One region of the Kinneretia aquatilis genome, then DNA from elsewhere that is predicted to be linked to it. Evidence: riboswitches for the same ligand, from Rfam matches in the RefSeq annotation. Region 1 holds a riboswitch; the other holds the start of a gene.
What was found. A riboswitch is a leader RNA that binds a small molecule or an ion and turns the genes downstream of it on or off. The one in region 1 is predicted to bind glycine.
Positions count from the first base shown of each region.

Region 1 (4,410 bases):
ACGGTCAGCGCATGGCCGACTGGTACCTGAAGTCAGGCCACCACGTGATCTGATTGCTCAGCAGCGCTCAGCGCCAGACGCCTTCGCGGTTTTCTTTCTGCGTGGCGTAGTAGGTGTAGAGCACCGCGTCGGTCACGTTTTCAGTCTGAAGCAGGCCGGAGGCCGACATCTTGTGCGACCAGGTGCGATCCGCCCCGTAGTGGCCGACCCAGGGGATCTGACGCACCAGCTCGCTGCGGATGGGGGTCAAGTGTTGCGGGTTGCGGTAATAGCCCTCGGGCGCATCGACCCAGACCTTGTTCTTCATGCTGTAGAACACCGATTTGAAGGGCCCACCCTCGACGCTGATGCGCGCCGAAAAGCCCACGCAATCAACTCCGTTCAGCAAGGGGTAGATGGTGTCGACGTAGTGCTCGGAGATCTCGTCGTCATCGTCCACGAAGTTCAGGTACTCGCCCTGGGCGATGTCGATCATGGCCTGCAGCTTGGGGCCGTACTCGCGGCTGCGGTTGTCTTCGAGCACCAGCAGTTCCACATCGGGATAGCGGGCCACCTGGGGTTCCAGGATGGCCAGCATGCGCTTGCGCAGCTCGCGCCGCGCCGGCAGGCTGGGCACGAGGATGGACCACTTGAATTTCTTCGTCGCGCCGGCCTGCGCCGCCGGGCAGGCGGGCAACAGGCGGTGGGCCGCGTCCACGGCATCGTCGGGCAGGCGCAAGCGGCTCTGGCGCGCCCGCGCCGTGGTGCGCTCGCGCAGCGAGCTCTCGATCTTGCGCAGCACCACCCGCGTGCCCAGGGCCGCCTCGGCCTCGCAGGGCCGCGCCTGGGCATCGAAGTAGGCATGGGCCAGCAGCTCGAAGCGCTGCCCGAACCAGCCCAGCGCCCAGAAATCCTCGCCGCAAGCCTGCCAGAAGCTGCTGAAGAGATCGGGCGCGGCCAGCCAGCCCGCAGCAGCTGCAGGCTCGGGTGGCAAGGCGCCGGCCAAATCCAGTTGCAGCTCGCCGCCGGTTTGCAGCAGACGCAAAGCCTGATTCAGCAAGGTCTTCAATGCCGAAGCCTCATGCTGCAGGCCGCTGACGTCGAGCAACTCCAGGCTCTCGGCCTGCAGCTCGATCGGGCCATGCGCGTCCGACTGGTCGCGCAGCGGCAGATCCAGTGGGCGGCTCAGGTCCAGCCGAAGATCGGGCTCTTGCTCGGCATCTCGGCTGATATTGAGCCAGCCGGCTTTGTAATCGGCGCCGGCGCCCACATGCAGGCGCTGCGGCCGCCAGGGCGCTTGCGGCAAGGCCGGCAGGCGTTCAACGGCATGGTTGGCCGCAACGGCGAGCATCTCGGCATAGGCCACAGCCGGGTCGGCCTGCTCAAAGCGCTCCAGCGCCAGGCGGGCGAAATCAAAAAACGCCGGGGTGCCGAAGTCCTCGCTGAAGAACTGCTCCAGCTGCCCGCCCTCCAGCCACAGGACCGAGTCCTCGAAGGCCGGATGCACCTCGGTGCCCGGCGCGCGCTCGGAGATGACGGGCGTGCCCAGGGACAGGCAGATCGCCGCCCGGGTCTGCTCGAAGCGGCTGCTCTCGTAGAAATGCACATTGAGCACGGCCTTGGCCTGGCGGATGAACTCATCACGCTCGGGGCCGTAAAGCGGGCCGTCGAACAAGGCCACGCTCAAGCCCAGGGCCTCGATGCGATCCAGCCAGGCGCGGCGGCGATCGTTCATGCTGCCGATGAACAGCAGATCGATGGGCCGCTGCTCCAGCGGGATGGATTCCGCCGGCCTCAGGTACGGTGCATGCAGCAGGGGGAACACCGGCACCTGATCCGGCCGGGCGCGGTAGGCGCTGCAGTTGGCGGCGTCGTAATCCACCACCGGCCAGTTCGCCAGCAGCTGCAAATACTCGGGCGAGACCTGGGCCCCGCCCTCGCCCAGCTGCTCCAGGTTCACAAACACGCAGACATGGCGATCGAGCAAGGCCGGCTCAAAACCGAGATGGGCGCCAAAGATGAAATTGATCGCCCCATGGCGCAGCCGGTTCTTCGCCATGCTGACCTCGGCCCCGAGGCGGCGGAACTGGTAGCGGAAGTAGCGCGCCTGATCGAGCAAGCCCAGGGAGTGCACATAGGCCCCGGGCTGCTGGATGCAGAGGTGAATTTCGGGCGCGGTGTGGCTCATGGGCGCGGTGTTGCCTGCAAGGCGTGATTCATGCTGCGGCCAGCATAGGCAGAAGCGGCGCCCGCCATGGCGTGATGAACGCGAGGAAGCCGGCGCATTTGTGGATTTGCGAAAAGGCCTCGCCACGGAGCCACTTTTTGCGCAAAAACCAGGGCTACAATCGCCGCCGTCAGGAGAGAGCTTCCTCGCGGAAGCCGCCGAAGGCGCAGTGGCACTGGTGATCCCACGCTGCGAACGCTCAGGCAAAAGGACTGATAAAACGCCCGTTCACAAAACGTCGGGCGTCCTCACTGGAGAGAGACGGGTTTCGAGCCCGTCCACCGAAGGGGCAAGCTGTTGGCAATACGCCGGCGGCCAATCTCTCAGGTAAAGCGGACAGCGAGGGCATTCCCCCCCACTCCTTGAGTCGGTCTCAGGGGCGTGGGCCAGATGATTGCCCTCGAAAGCTGCTCCCATGTCCGCTGCTGACTCCTCCGCTCCCCTGCTCAAGACCCCCCTGCACGCCCTGCACATCGAACTCGGCGCCAAGATGGTGCCCTTCGGCGGCTACGACATGCCCGTGCAGTACCCGACCGGCGTGATGGCCGAGCACAAGCACACCCGCGCGGCCGCCGGCCTGTTCGACGTGTCCCATATGGGCCAGGTCCGCCTGATCGGCGATGGCGCTGCCGCTGCGCTGGAAACCATCGTGCCGGTCGATGTGATCGACCTGGGCCTGTTCAAGCAGCGCTATGCCCTGTTCACCAATGAACAAGGTGGCATCCTGGACGACCTGATGATCGCCCGCCGCCCGGACGACCTCTTTGTGGTGGTGAACGCCGGCTGCAAGGTGCAGGACATCGCCCACATGCAGGCCAAGATCGGCGACAAGTGCCAGGTCTTGCCCCTGCCCGAGCAAGCCCTGTTGGCCCTGCAAGGCCCGCAGGCCGTGACCGCCCTGTCGCGCCTGAACCCTGAAGTCGCCAAGCTGACCTTCATGACCGGCGGCTTCTTCAATCTGGACGGCATTGAGACCTTCCTGACCCGCTCGGGCTATACCGGCGAAGACGGCTTCGAAATCTCGGTCCACCAGGACCAGGCAGTCGAGCTGGCCCGCAAGCTGCTGGCCCAGCCGGAAGTCAAGCCCATCGGCCTGGGTGCGCGCGATTCGCTGCGCCTGGAAGCGGGCCTGTGCCTCTACGGCCATGACATCGACACCGGCACCACCCCGGTGGAAGCCTCGCTGACCTGGGCCATTCAGAAGGTGCGCCGCGCCGGTGGCGCCCGTGCCGGTGGCTACCCCGGTGCCGCCGTGGTGGACGAGCAGCTGTCCAAGGGCGCCGCTCGCAAGCGCGTCGGCCTGGTCAGCAGCGAACGCATGCCGGTGCGCGAAGGCGCCAAGCTGGTCAACGCCGAGGGCGTGGAAATCGGCGTGGTCACCAGCGGTACCCTGGGCCCCACGGTAGGCAAGCCGGTGGCCCTGGCTTACCTGGCCAAGGAATTTGCGGCCCTGGGCACCGAAGTCTTCGCCATCGTCCGCGACAAGCGCACACCGATGACGGTGTCCAGCACCCCGTTCACGCCCAACGGCTACTACCGCGGCTGAACGGATGAGAGCCGGCTCGGCTCTCGTCGCGCTTGCCCGGCCCCGATCGGGCACCCTACATTTCATTTTCTTTCTCCTTTCCACCTTCCGAAAGCAACGGAGCACCGCATGAGCAACATCAAGTACACGCCTGACCACGAGTGGGTCCAGATCGAAGCCGACGGCATCGTCACCGTGGGCATCACCGTGCACGCACAAGACGCCCTGGGCGATGTGGTGTTCGTGGACCTGCCTGCCGTGGGCAGCAGCTTCGAAGCCAAGGAAGTGGCGGGCGTGGTGGAGTCGGTCAAGGCCGCCGCCGACGTCTACATGCCGGTCGCCGGCGAGATCACCGAAGTCAACGAAACCCTGCGCGACGACCCGTCGCTCGCCAACAGCGACCCGCTGAAGACCGGCTGGTTCTTCAAGGTCAAGTTGAGCAATCCGGCCGAGCTGGACGGCCTGATGGACAGCACCGCCTACGACGAGCTGGTCAAGAACAGCTGATCAAACCGGCCGCGGCGGCTCTATGAGTGAGGCCGCGGCACCCCCTGCCACAGAGCGCAGTCCTTGCGCCTTGCTGTGGCAGGCTCTCCCGAACACAAACGGCCTGAGGCCGCCACAAGCGGCGCCAGGCTCCAAGGATTTGCCATGTTGATGTCCGCCCTGCAGCCCCTGT
Region 1 is NZ_POSP01000004.1:837,847-842,256, reverse strand. Features, by position in the region: gene C1O66_RS23255 (RES family NAD+ phosphorylase) at 1-53, shown strand, start outside; gene C1O66_RS23250 (hypothetical protein) at 68-2,167, opposite strand; glycine riboswitch at 2,328-2,431, shown strand; glycine riboswitch at 2,448-2,556, shown strand; gene gcvT (glycine cleavage system aminomethyltransferase GcvT) at 2,622-3,752, shown strand; gene gcvH (glycine cleavage system protein GcvH) at 3,861-4,238, shown strand; gene gcvP (aminomethyl-transferring glycine dehydrogenase) at 4,383-4,410, shown strand, end outside.

Region 2 (4,410 bases), on a different contig from region 1:
TTGCCCGCCGCCGCGGGGCCGACCAGGGCCAGGCTGCGCAGGGCCGCGACCGCTGGCGAAAGGTGCGACTGGGGCGCACCGGTGGCGGATGGGGCGCGGCTGGCGTCGCCGTTCGGGCTCGGGCTCATGGCAGTCTCCTTGGCTCTCCGGCGCCCCGGCTTTTGTGGGGCGCGGTGATGGATGCGTGCGCGGTGCCGGGCTTTGACGCAGGGGAGGGGTCCGCTCGGCTCTGGCCTCAGGGTAGAGGAAGCCCGGCCGGCTTACAAGGCCCGCGCCGGCGGGCTTGGGCCGGTTCGCTCAAGTGGCCGCTTGCGCCCGGCCGGCCCAGGCGCCGAGCTCAGGCCCGCAGAAGGCGTAATCCAGCTCGGGCCGGCGGCCGCAGATCAGGTCCGCCAGGGCCGCGGCCGAGCCGCAGCTGTGCGTCCAGCCTAGGGTGCCGTGCCCGGTGTTGAGGAAGAGGCGGCCAACGCGGCTGGCGCCGATGTAAGGCAGGTTGGAGGGCGTGGCCGGGCGCAGGCCGGTCCAGTACTGGGCGCCGCTGGGCTGGCCCTCGGGCGCCACCATCTGCGGGAACAGCTCGCGCGTGCGCCGCAGCAAGGCCTCGCAGCGGCGCAGATTGAGCGTGCTGTCATAGCCATTGAGCTCGGCCGTGCCGGCCACGCGCAGGCGATCACCCAGGCGCGAGAACACCAGCTTGTACTCGTCGTCGGTCAGCGAGACCTGGTAGCTGTGCGCGGGCGAGATCACCGGCAGCGTCATCGAGTAGCCCTTGGCCGGGTAGATGTTGAGCGACACGCCCAGCTCGCGCGCCAGGCCGCGGCTGAAGGAGCCCAGGCAAAGCACAAAGCGGTCGGCGGTCAGGCGCTCGATTTCACCGTTCGCATCGGCCACGATCACCCGCGCCAGATCCTGGCCCTCGCGCTCGCAGCCCAGCACACGCGTCTGATAGCGGAACTTCACCCCGGCCTGCTCGGCCAGGGCGGCCAGTGCCTGGGTGAAGCGATGGGCGTCGCCCGACTCGTCGCTGGGCGTCATGCTGCCGCCGACGATCTGCGCGCGGCATTGCGCCAGCGCCGGCTCGATGGCCACGCATTCCTCGGGCGTTTTCATGTCCAGCTCGCAGCCTTGCTCGCGCATGATGCGGGCCGGCTCCTGCGCAGCGGCGTACTCCTGCTCGCTGGTGTAGAAGTGCAGGATGCCTTGCTGGCGCTGGTCGTAGGCGATGCCGGTGGCGGCGCGCAGGCGCTGCAGCTGCTCGCGGCTGTAGAGGCCCAGATTGACGATGTTGCGGATGTTGTGGGCGGTGCGGCCCGGCGTGCATTCGCGCAGGAACTGCAGGCCCCAGCGCCACTGGGCCGGGTCGGCGCGCAGGCGGAAGAGCAGGGGCGCATCCTCCTTCATCAGCCATTTCAAGACCTTGAGCGGCGCGCCCGGGTTGGCCCAGGGCTCGGCATGCGAGACGGAAATCTGGCCGCCGTTGGCATAGCTGGTTTCCAGGCCGGCCGCGGGCTGGCGGTCGATCACGGTGACTTCAAAACCCGCTTGGCGCAGATACCAGGCGGTGGTGACGCCGGTGACCCCGGCGCCCAGGACGATTGCGTGCATGTGTGCACTCCTGAAACAAGACAAACAGACCGTTGAGTGAGACGCGCAGGCGTACGCCCAGGCCCAGCGCGGGCTGTGTTTCGTTCCAGGCAGGTGAGGCACCCCAGGGTGGGGCGCGAGCCGGGCAGAGCACAGATCGGGCAATGGCAGCAAGAGCGTGCGCTTGACGCGCGCCGCTCCCGCTGTCCCTGTTACCTGAGAGATTCAGCCGCGCCCCGGGGGCATGGCCTTGCTCCTTCGGTGGCGGCTTGCGCATCGTCTGCGCGGGCCGCTCTCTCCAGCATTCGGCTTGTTGACGGATCCAGTACGGGGCCTGAGCGAGTATGGGAGCTTGCGCCTTCGGCGGCAGGGTCCAAAGCGGGCCTGCACTCTCCTGAATCCGGTGTGCAGTGTAGACGGGCTTGCCTGTATGCGAAGTCAGGGCAAATGCGGGGCAGCCCTGGGATCAGCGAGAGTCGGCCAGGAGTCCGGTCGGACGGACACAGTTTCGGCCCTCGCCCTTGGCTTGGTAGAGGCGCTCATCGGCCAGGGCGCACAAGGCTTCGGGCGTGTGGGCTTCGGCGTTGCCGGCCAGGCCCATGCTGACGGTGATGCCATGCAGATCGGGGTGCAGGCTGCGCCAGTCAAAGCGCTCGATCTGCTGGCGCAGCTTGTCGCAGAGCTGGCTGGCCAGGGGCAGGGGGGCCTCCACCAGGATCAGGGTGAACTCCTCGCCGCCATAACGCGCCACCACATCGGCGCGCCGGCAGTGGTCACGCAGCAGGCGAGCAAGCTGGCGCAGCACGGCATCGCCCACCGCATGGCCGAAGCGGTCGTTGACGGCCTTGAAGTGATCGAGGTCCAGCATGGCCAGGCTGAGCGGGTGGCGAAAGCGCGCCGCGCGCTCGCACTCCTGTTCAAGCAGCAGGTCCAGCCAGCGGCGATTGGCCAGGCCGGTCAGGGCGTCCTCATGGCTGAGCTGGCGCAGCAAGTCGGCTTGCGCCGAGAGTTGCGTCAGCAAGGCCTGCTTTTCCTGATCCGCCTGTCGGGCTGCCTGCAATTCCTGGCTCAGGGCCTGGGCCTGCTGGCGCACGAACAGGCCGCGCAGGCGCTGCTGCGAGTGCTCGCCCAGCAGGCGTTGTTCGCAGGCATGGTGGGCCTTGTAGTGCTGCAGGGCCAGGGCGTGATCGGCTCGCCGCTCGGCCAGCTCGGACAGGGCCCGATGAGCCTGGCTTGCCAGGGCGGTGAGCCGGCCTTTCGTGGCATGAGCCAGTGCGCGTTCCAGGGCGCCCTGGGCTTGCGGCAGATCGTTTCGGGCTTGCCACACGTCGGCCAGGCCCATCTCGATGCTGCACAGCGAAGGGCTGTCGCCCACGCTCAGGGCCAGCGGCCGGGCTTCTTCGAAGGCGGCCAGGGCCGCGTCCACTGCCCCTCGCGCCAGGCAGGACTGGCCCAGGCCCAGCAGTGCCTGGCCGAGATCGTTGACATTGCCGGTGCGCCGCGACAGGGTCAGCGCTTCGTCCAGAAGAAGGCAAGCCTCGGCATGCTGGCCGAGTTTGCTCAGCAGTGTGCCCAGGTCCAGCGCGCTGGTGGCCTGGCGCGCCAGGTCCTGGGTCTGGCGTGCGCAGTGCAGGCTGCGCTGAAGATGCTCCGCGGCCAAGTCCATCTCACCAATGCCTTGCAGCACCTGGCCCATCTGACCCAGGGCATAGGCCTGATCGACGATGGAGCCGTTGTGCTCGGCCAGTGCGAGGCTGAGCTGAAGCAACTCGAGGGCCTCCGGGAATTGGCCCTGCGTGAGGCGGGTCACCGCCATATTGTTCAGGGCGCGAGATTCGGCATGACTGGCCTGGTGGAGGCGGGCGAGTTCCAGGGCTCGCTGGTCCAAATGCAGGGCCTGTTCATAGTCGCCTTGGCGGGCCTGTATCAGGGCCTGCAAGTTCAAGGCATCCAGATGGCCATCGATCTCGCCCAGCGCCTCCAGCAGGCTGTGGGCCCGATCCAGTCGGGCTTGCAGTGGCGCCACCGGCTGGCCCAGGATGAACTCGCACAGGCTCCAGCGCAGCAAGGCATAGGCCAGGCCGCGCGGGTGGTCGATGGCCAGGGCCTGCTCATGGGCCTGCTGCGCCAGACGCAAGGCCCGCGGCGTGTCCGACATGCGCAGCGCGTAGGCTTCGGCATTCAGCGCGTCCACCTGCTCCGGCGTGAGCCGGGGGCGGCAGGGAGGCTGTGCTCGGGCTTTCATCGGCCGGCGTTCAAGGTCTCGGGCTTGCCGCCTGGCACTGCGCTCACTTGAGCGGAATCGGCGTGGCGCGATCCACCGGCACGGCGGTCACGCTGTTCTGCGGCGAGCCGTCGACCAGGCGGTCCGAATAGGTCAGGTAGACCAGGGTGTTGCGCCGGCTGTCGACCATGCGCACGATGCGCAGTTTCTTGAACACCAGGGACATGCGCTCGTTGAACACCTCTTCCTGCCGTGCCAGGGGCTTGGCGAAACCGATCGGCCCGGTCTGACGGCAGGCGATGGAGGCCTCGGCTTTGTCTTCGGCCAAGCCCAGGCCGCCCTTGATGCCGCCGGTCTTGGCGCGCGAGACGTAGCAGGTCACGCCCGTGACCTTGGGGTCTTCGTAGGCCTCCACCACCACCTTGTGATCGGGGCCGATCAGCTTGAACGCAGTGTCGACCTCGCCCACGGCCTCGCCGCTCGCCCGGGCCGGCAGGCCCAAGAAAAGAGCTGCGATTCCCAGCCCCATCAGGCCGGCACGGCGCCAGAACGAGGAGATCTTCGAGGCGAGCGGGGTGTGCGTCTTGGGCATGGTGGCGGCG
Region 2 is NZ_POSP01000001.1:22,643-27,052, forward strand. Features, by position in the region: gene fusA (elongation factor G) at 1-128, opposite strand, end outside; gene C1O66_RS00115 (D-amino acid dehydrogenase) at 298-1,605, opposite strand; glycine riboswitch at 1,778-1,896, opposite strand; glycine riboswitch at 1,898-1,991, opposite strand; gene C1O66_RS00120 (diguanylate cyclase) at 2,051-3,829, opposite strand; gene C1O66_RS00125 (CreA family protein) at 3,873-4,337, opposite strand.
Region 2: linked by a shared signal. The riboswitch ahead of C1O66_RS00115 (D-amino acid dehydrogenase) and the one ahead of gcvT (glycine cleavage system aminomethyltransferase GcvT) in region 1 are both predicted to bind glycine.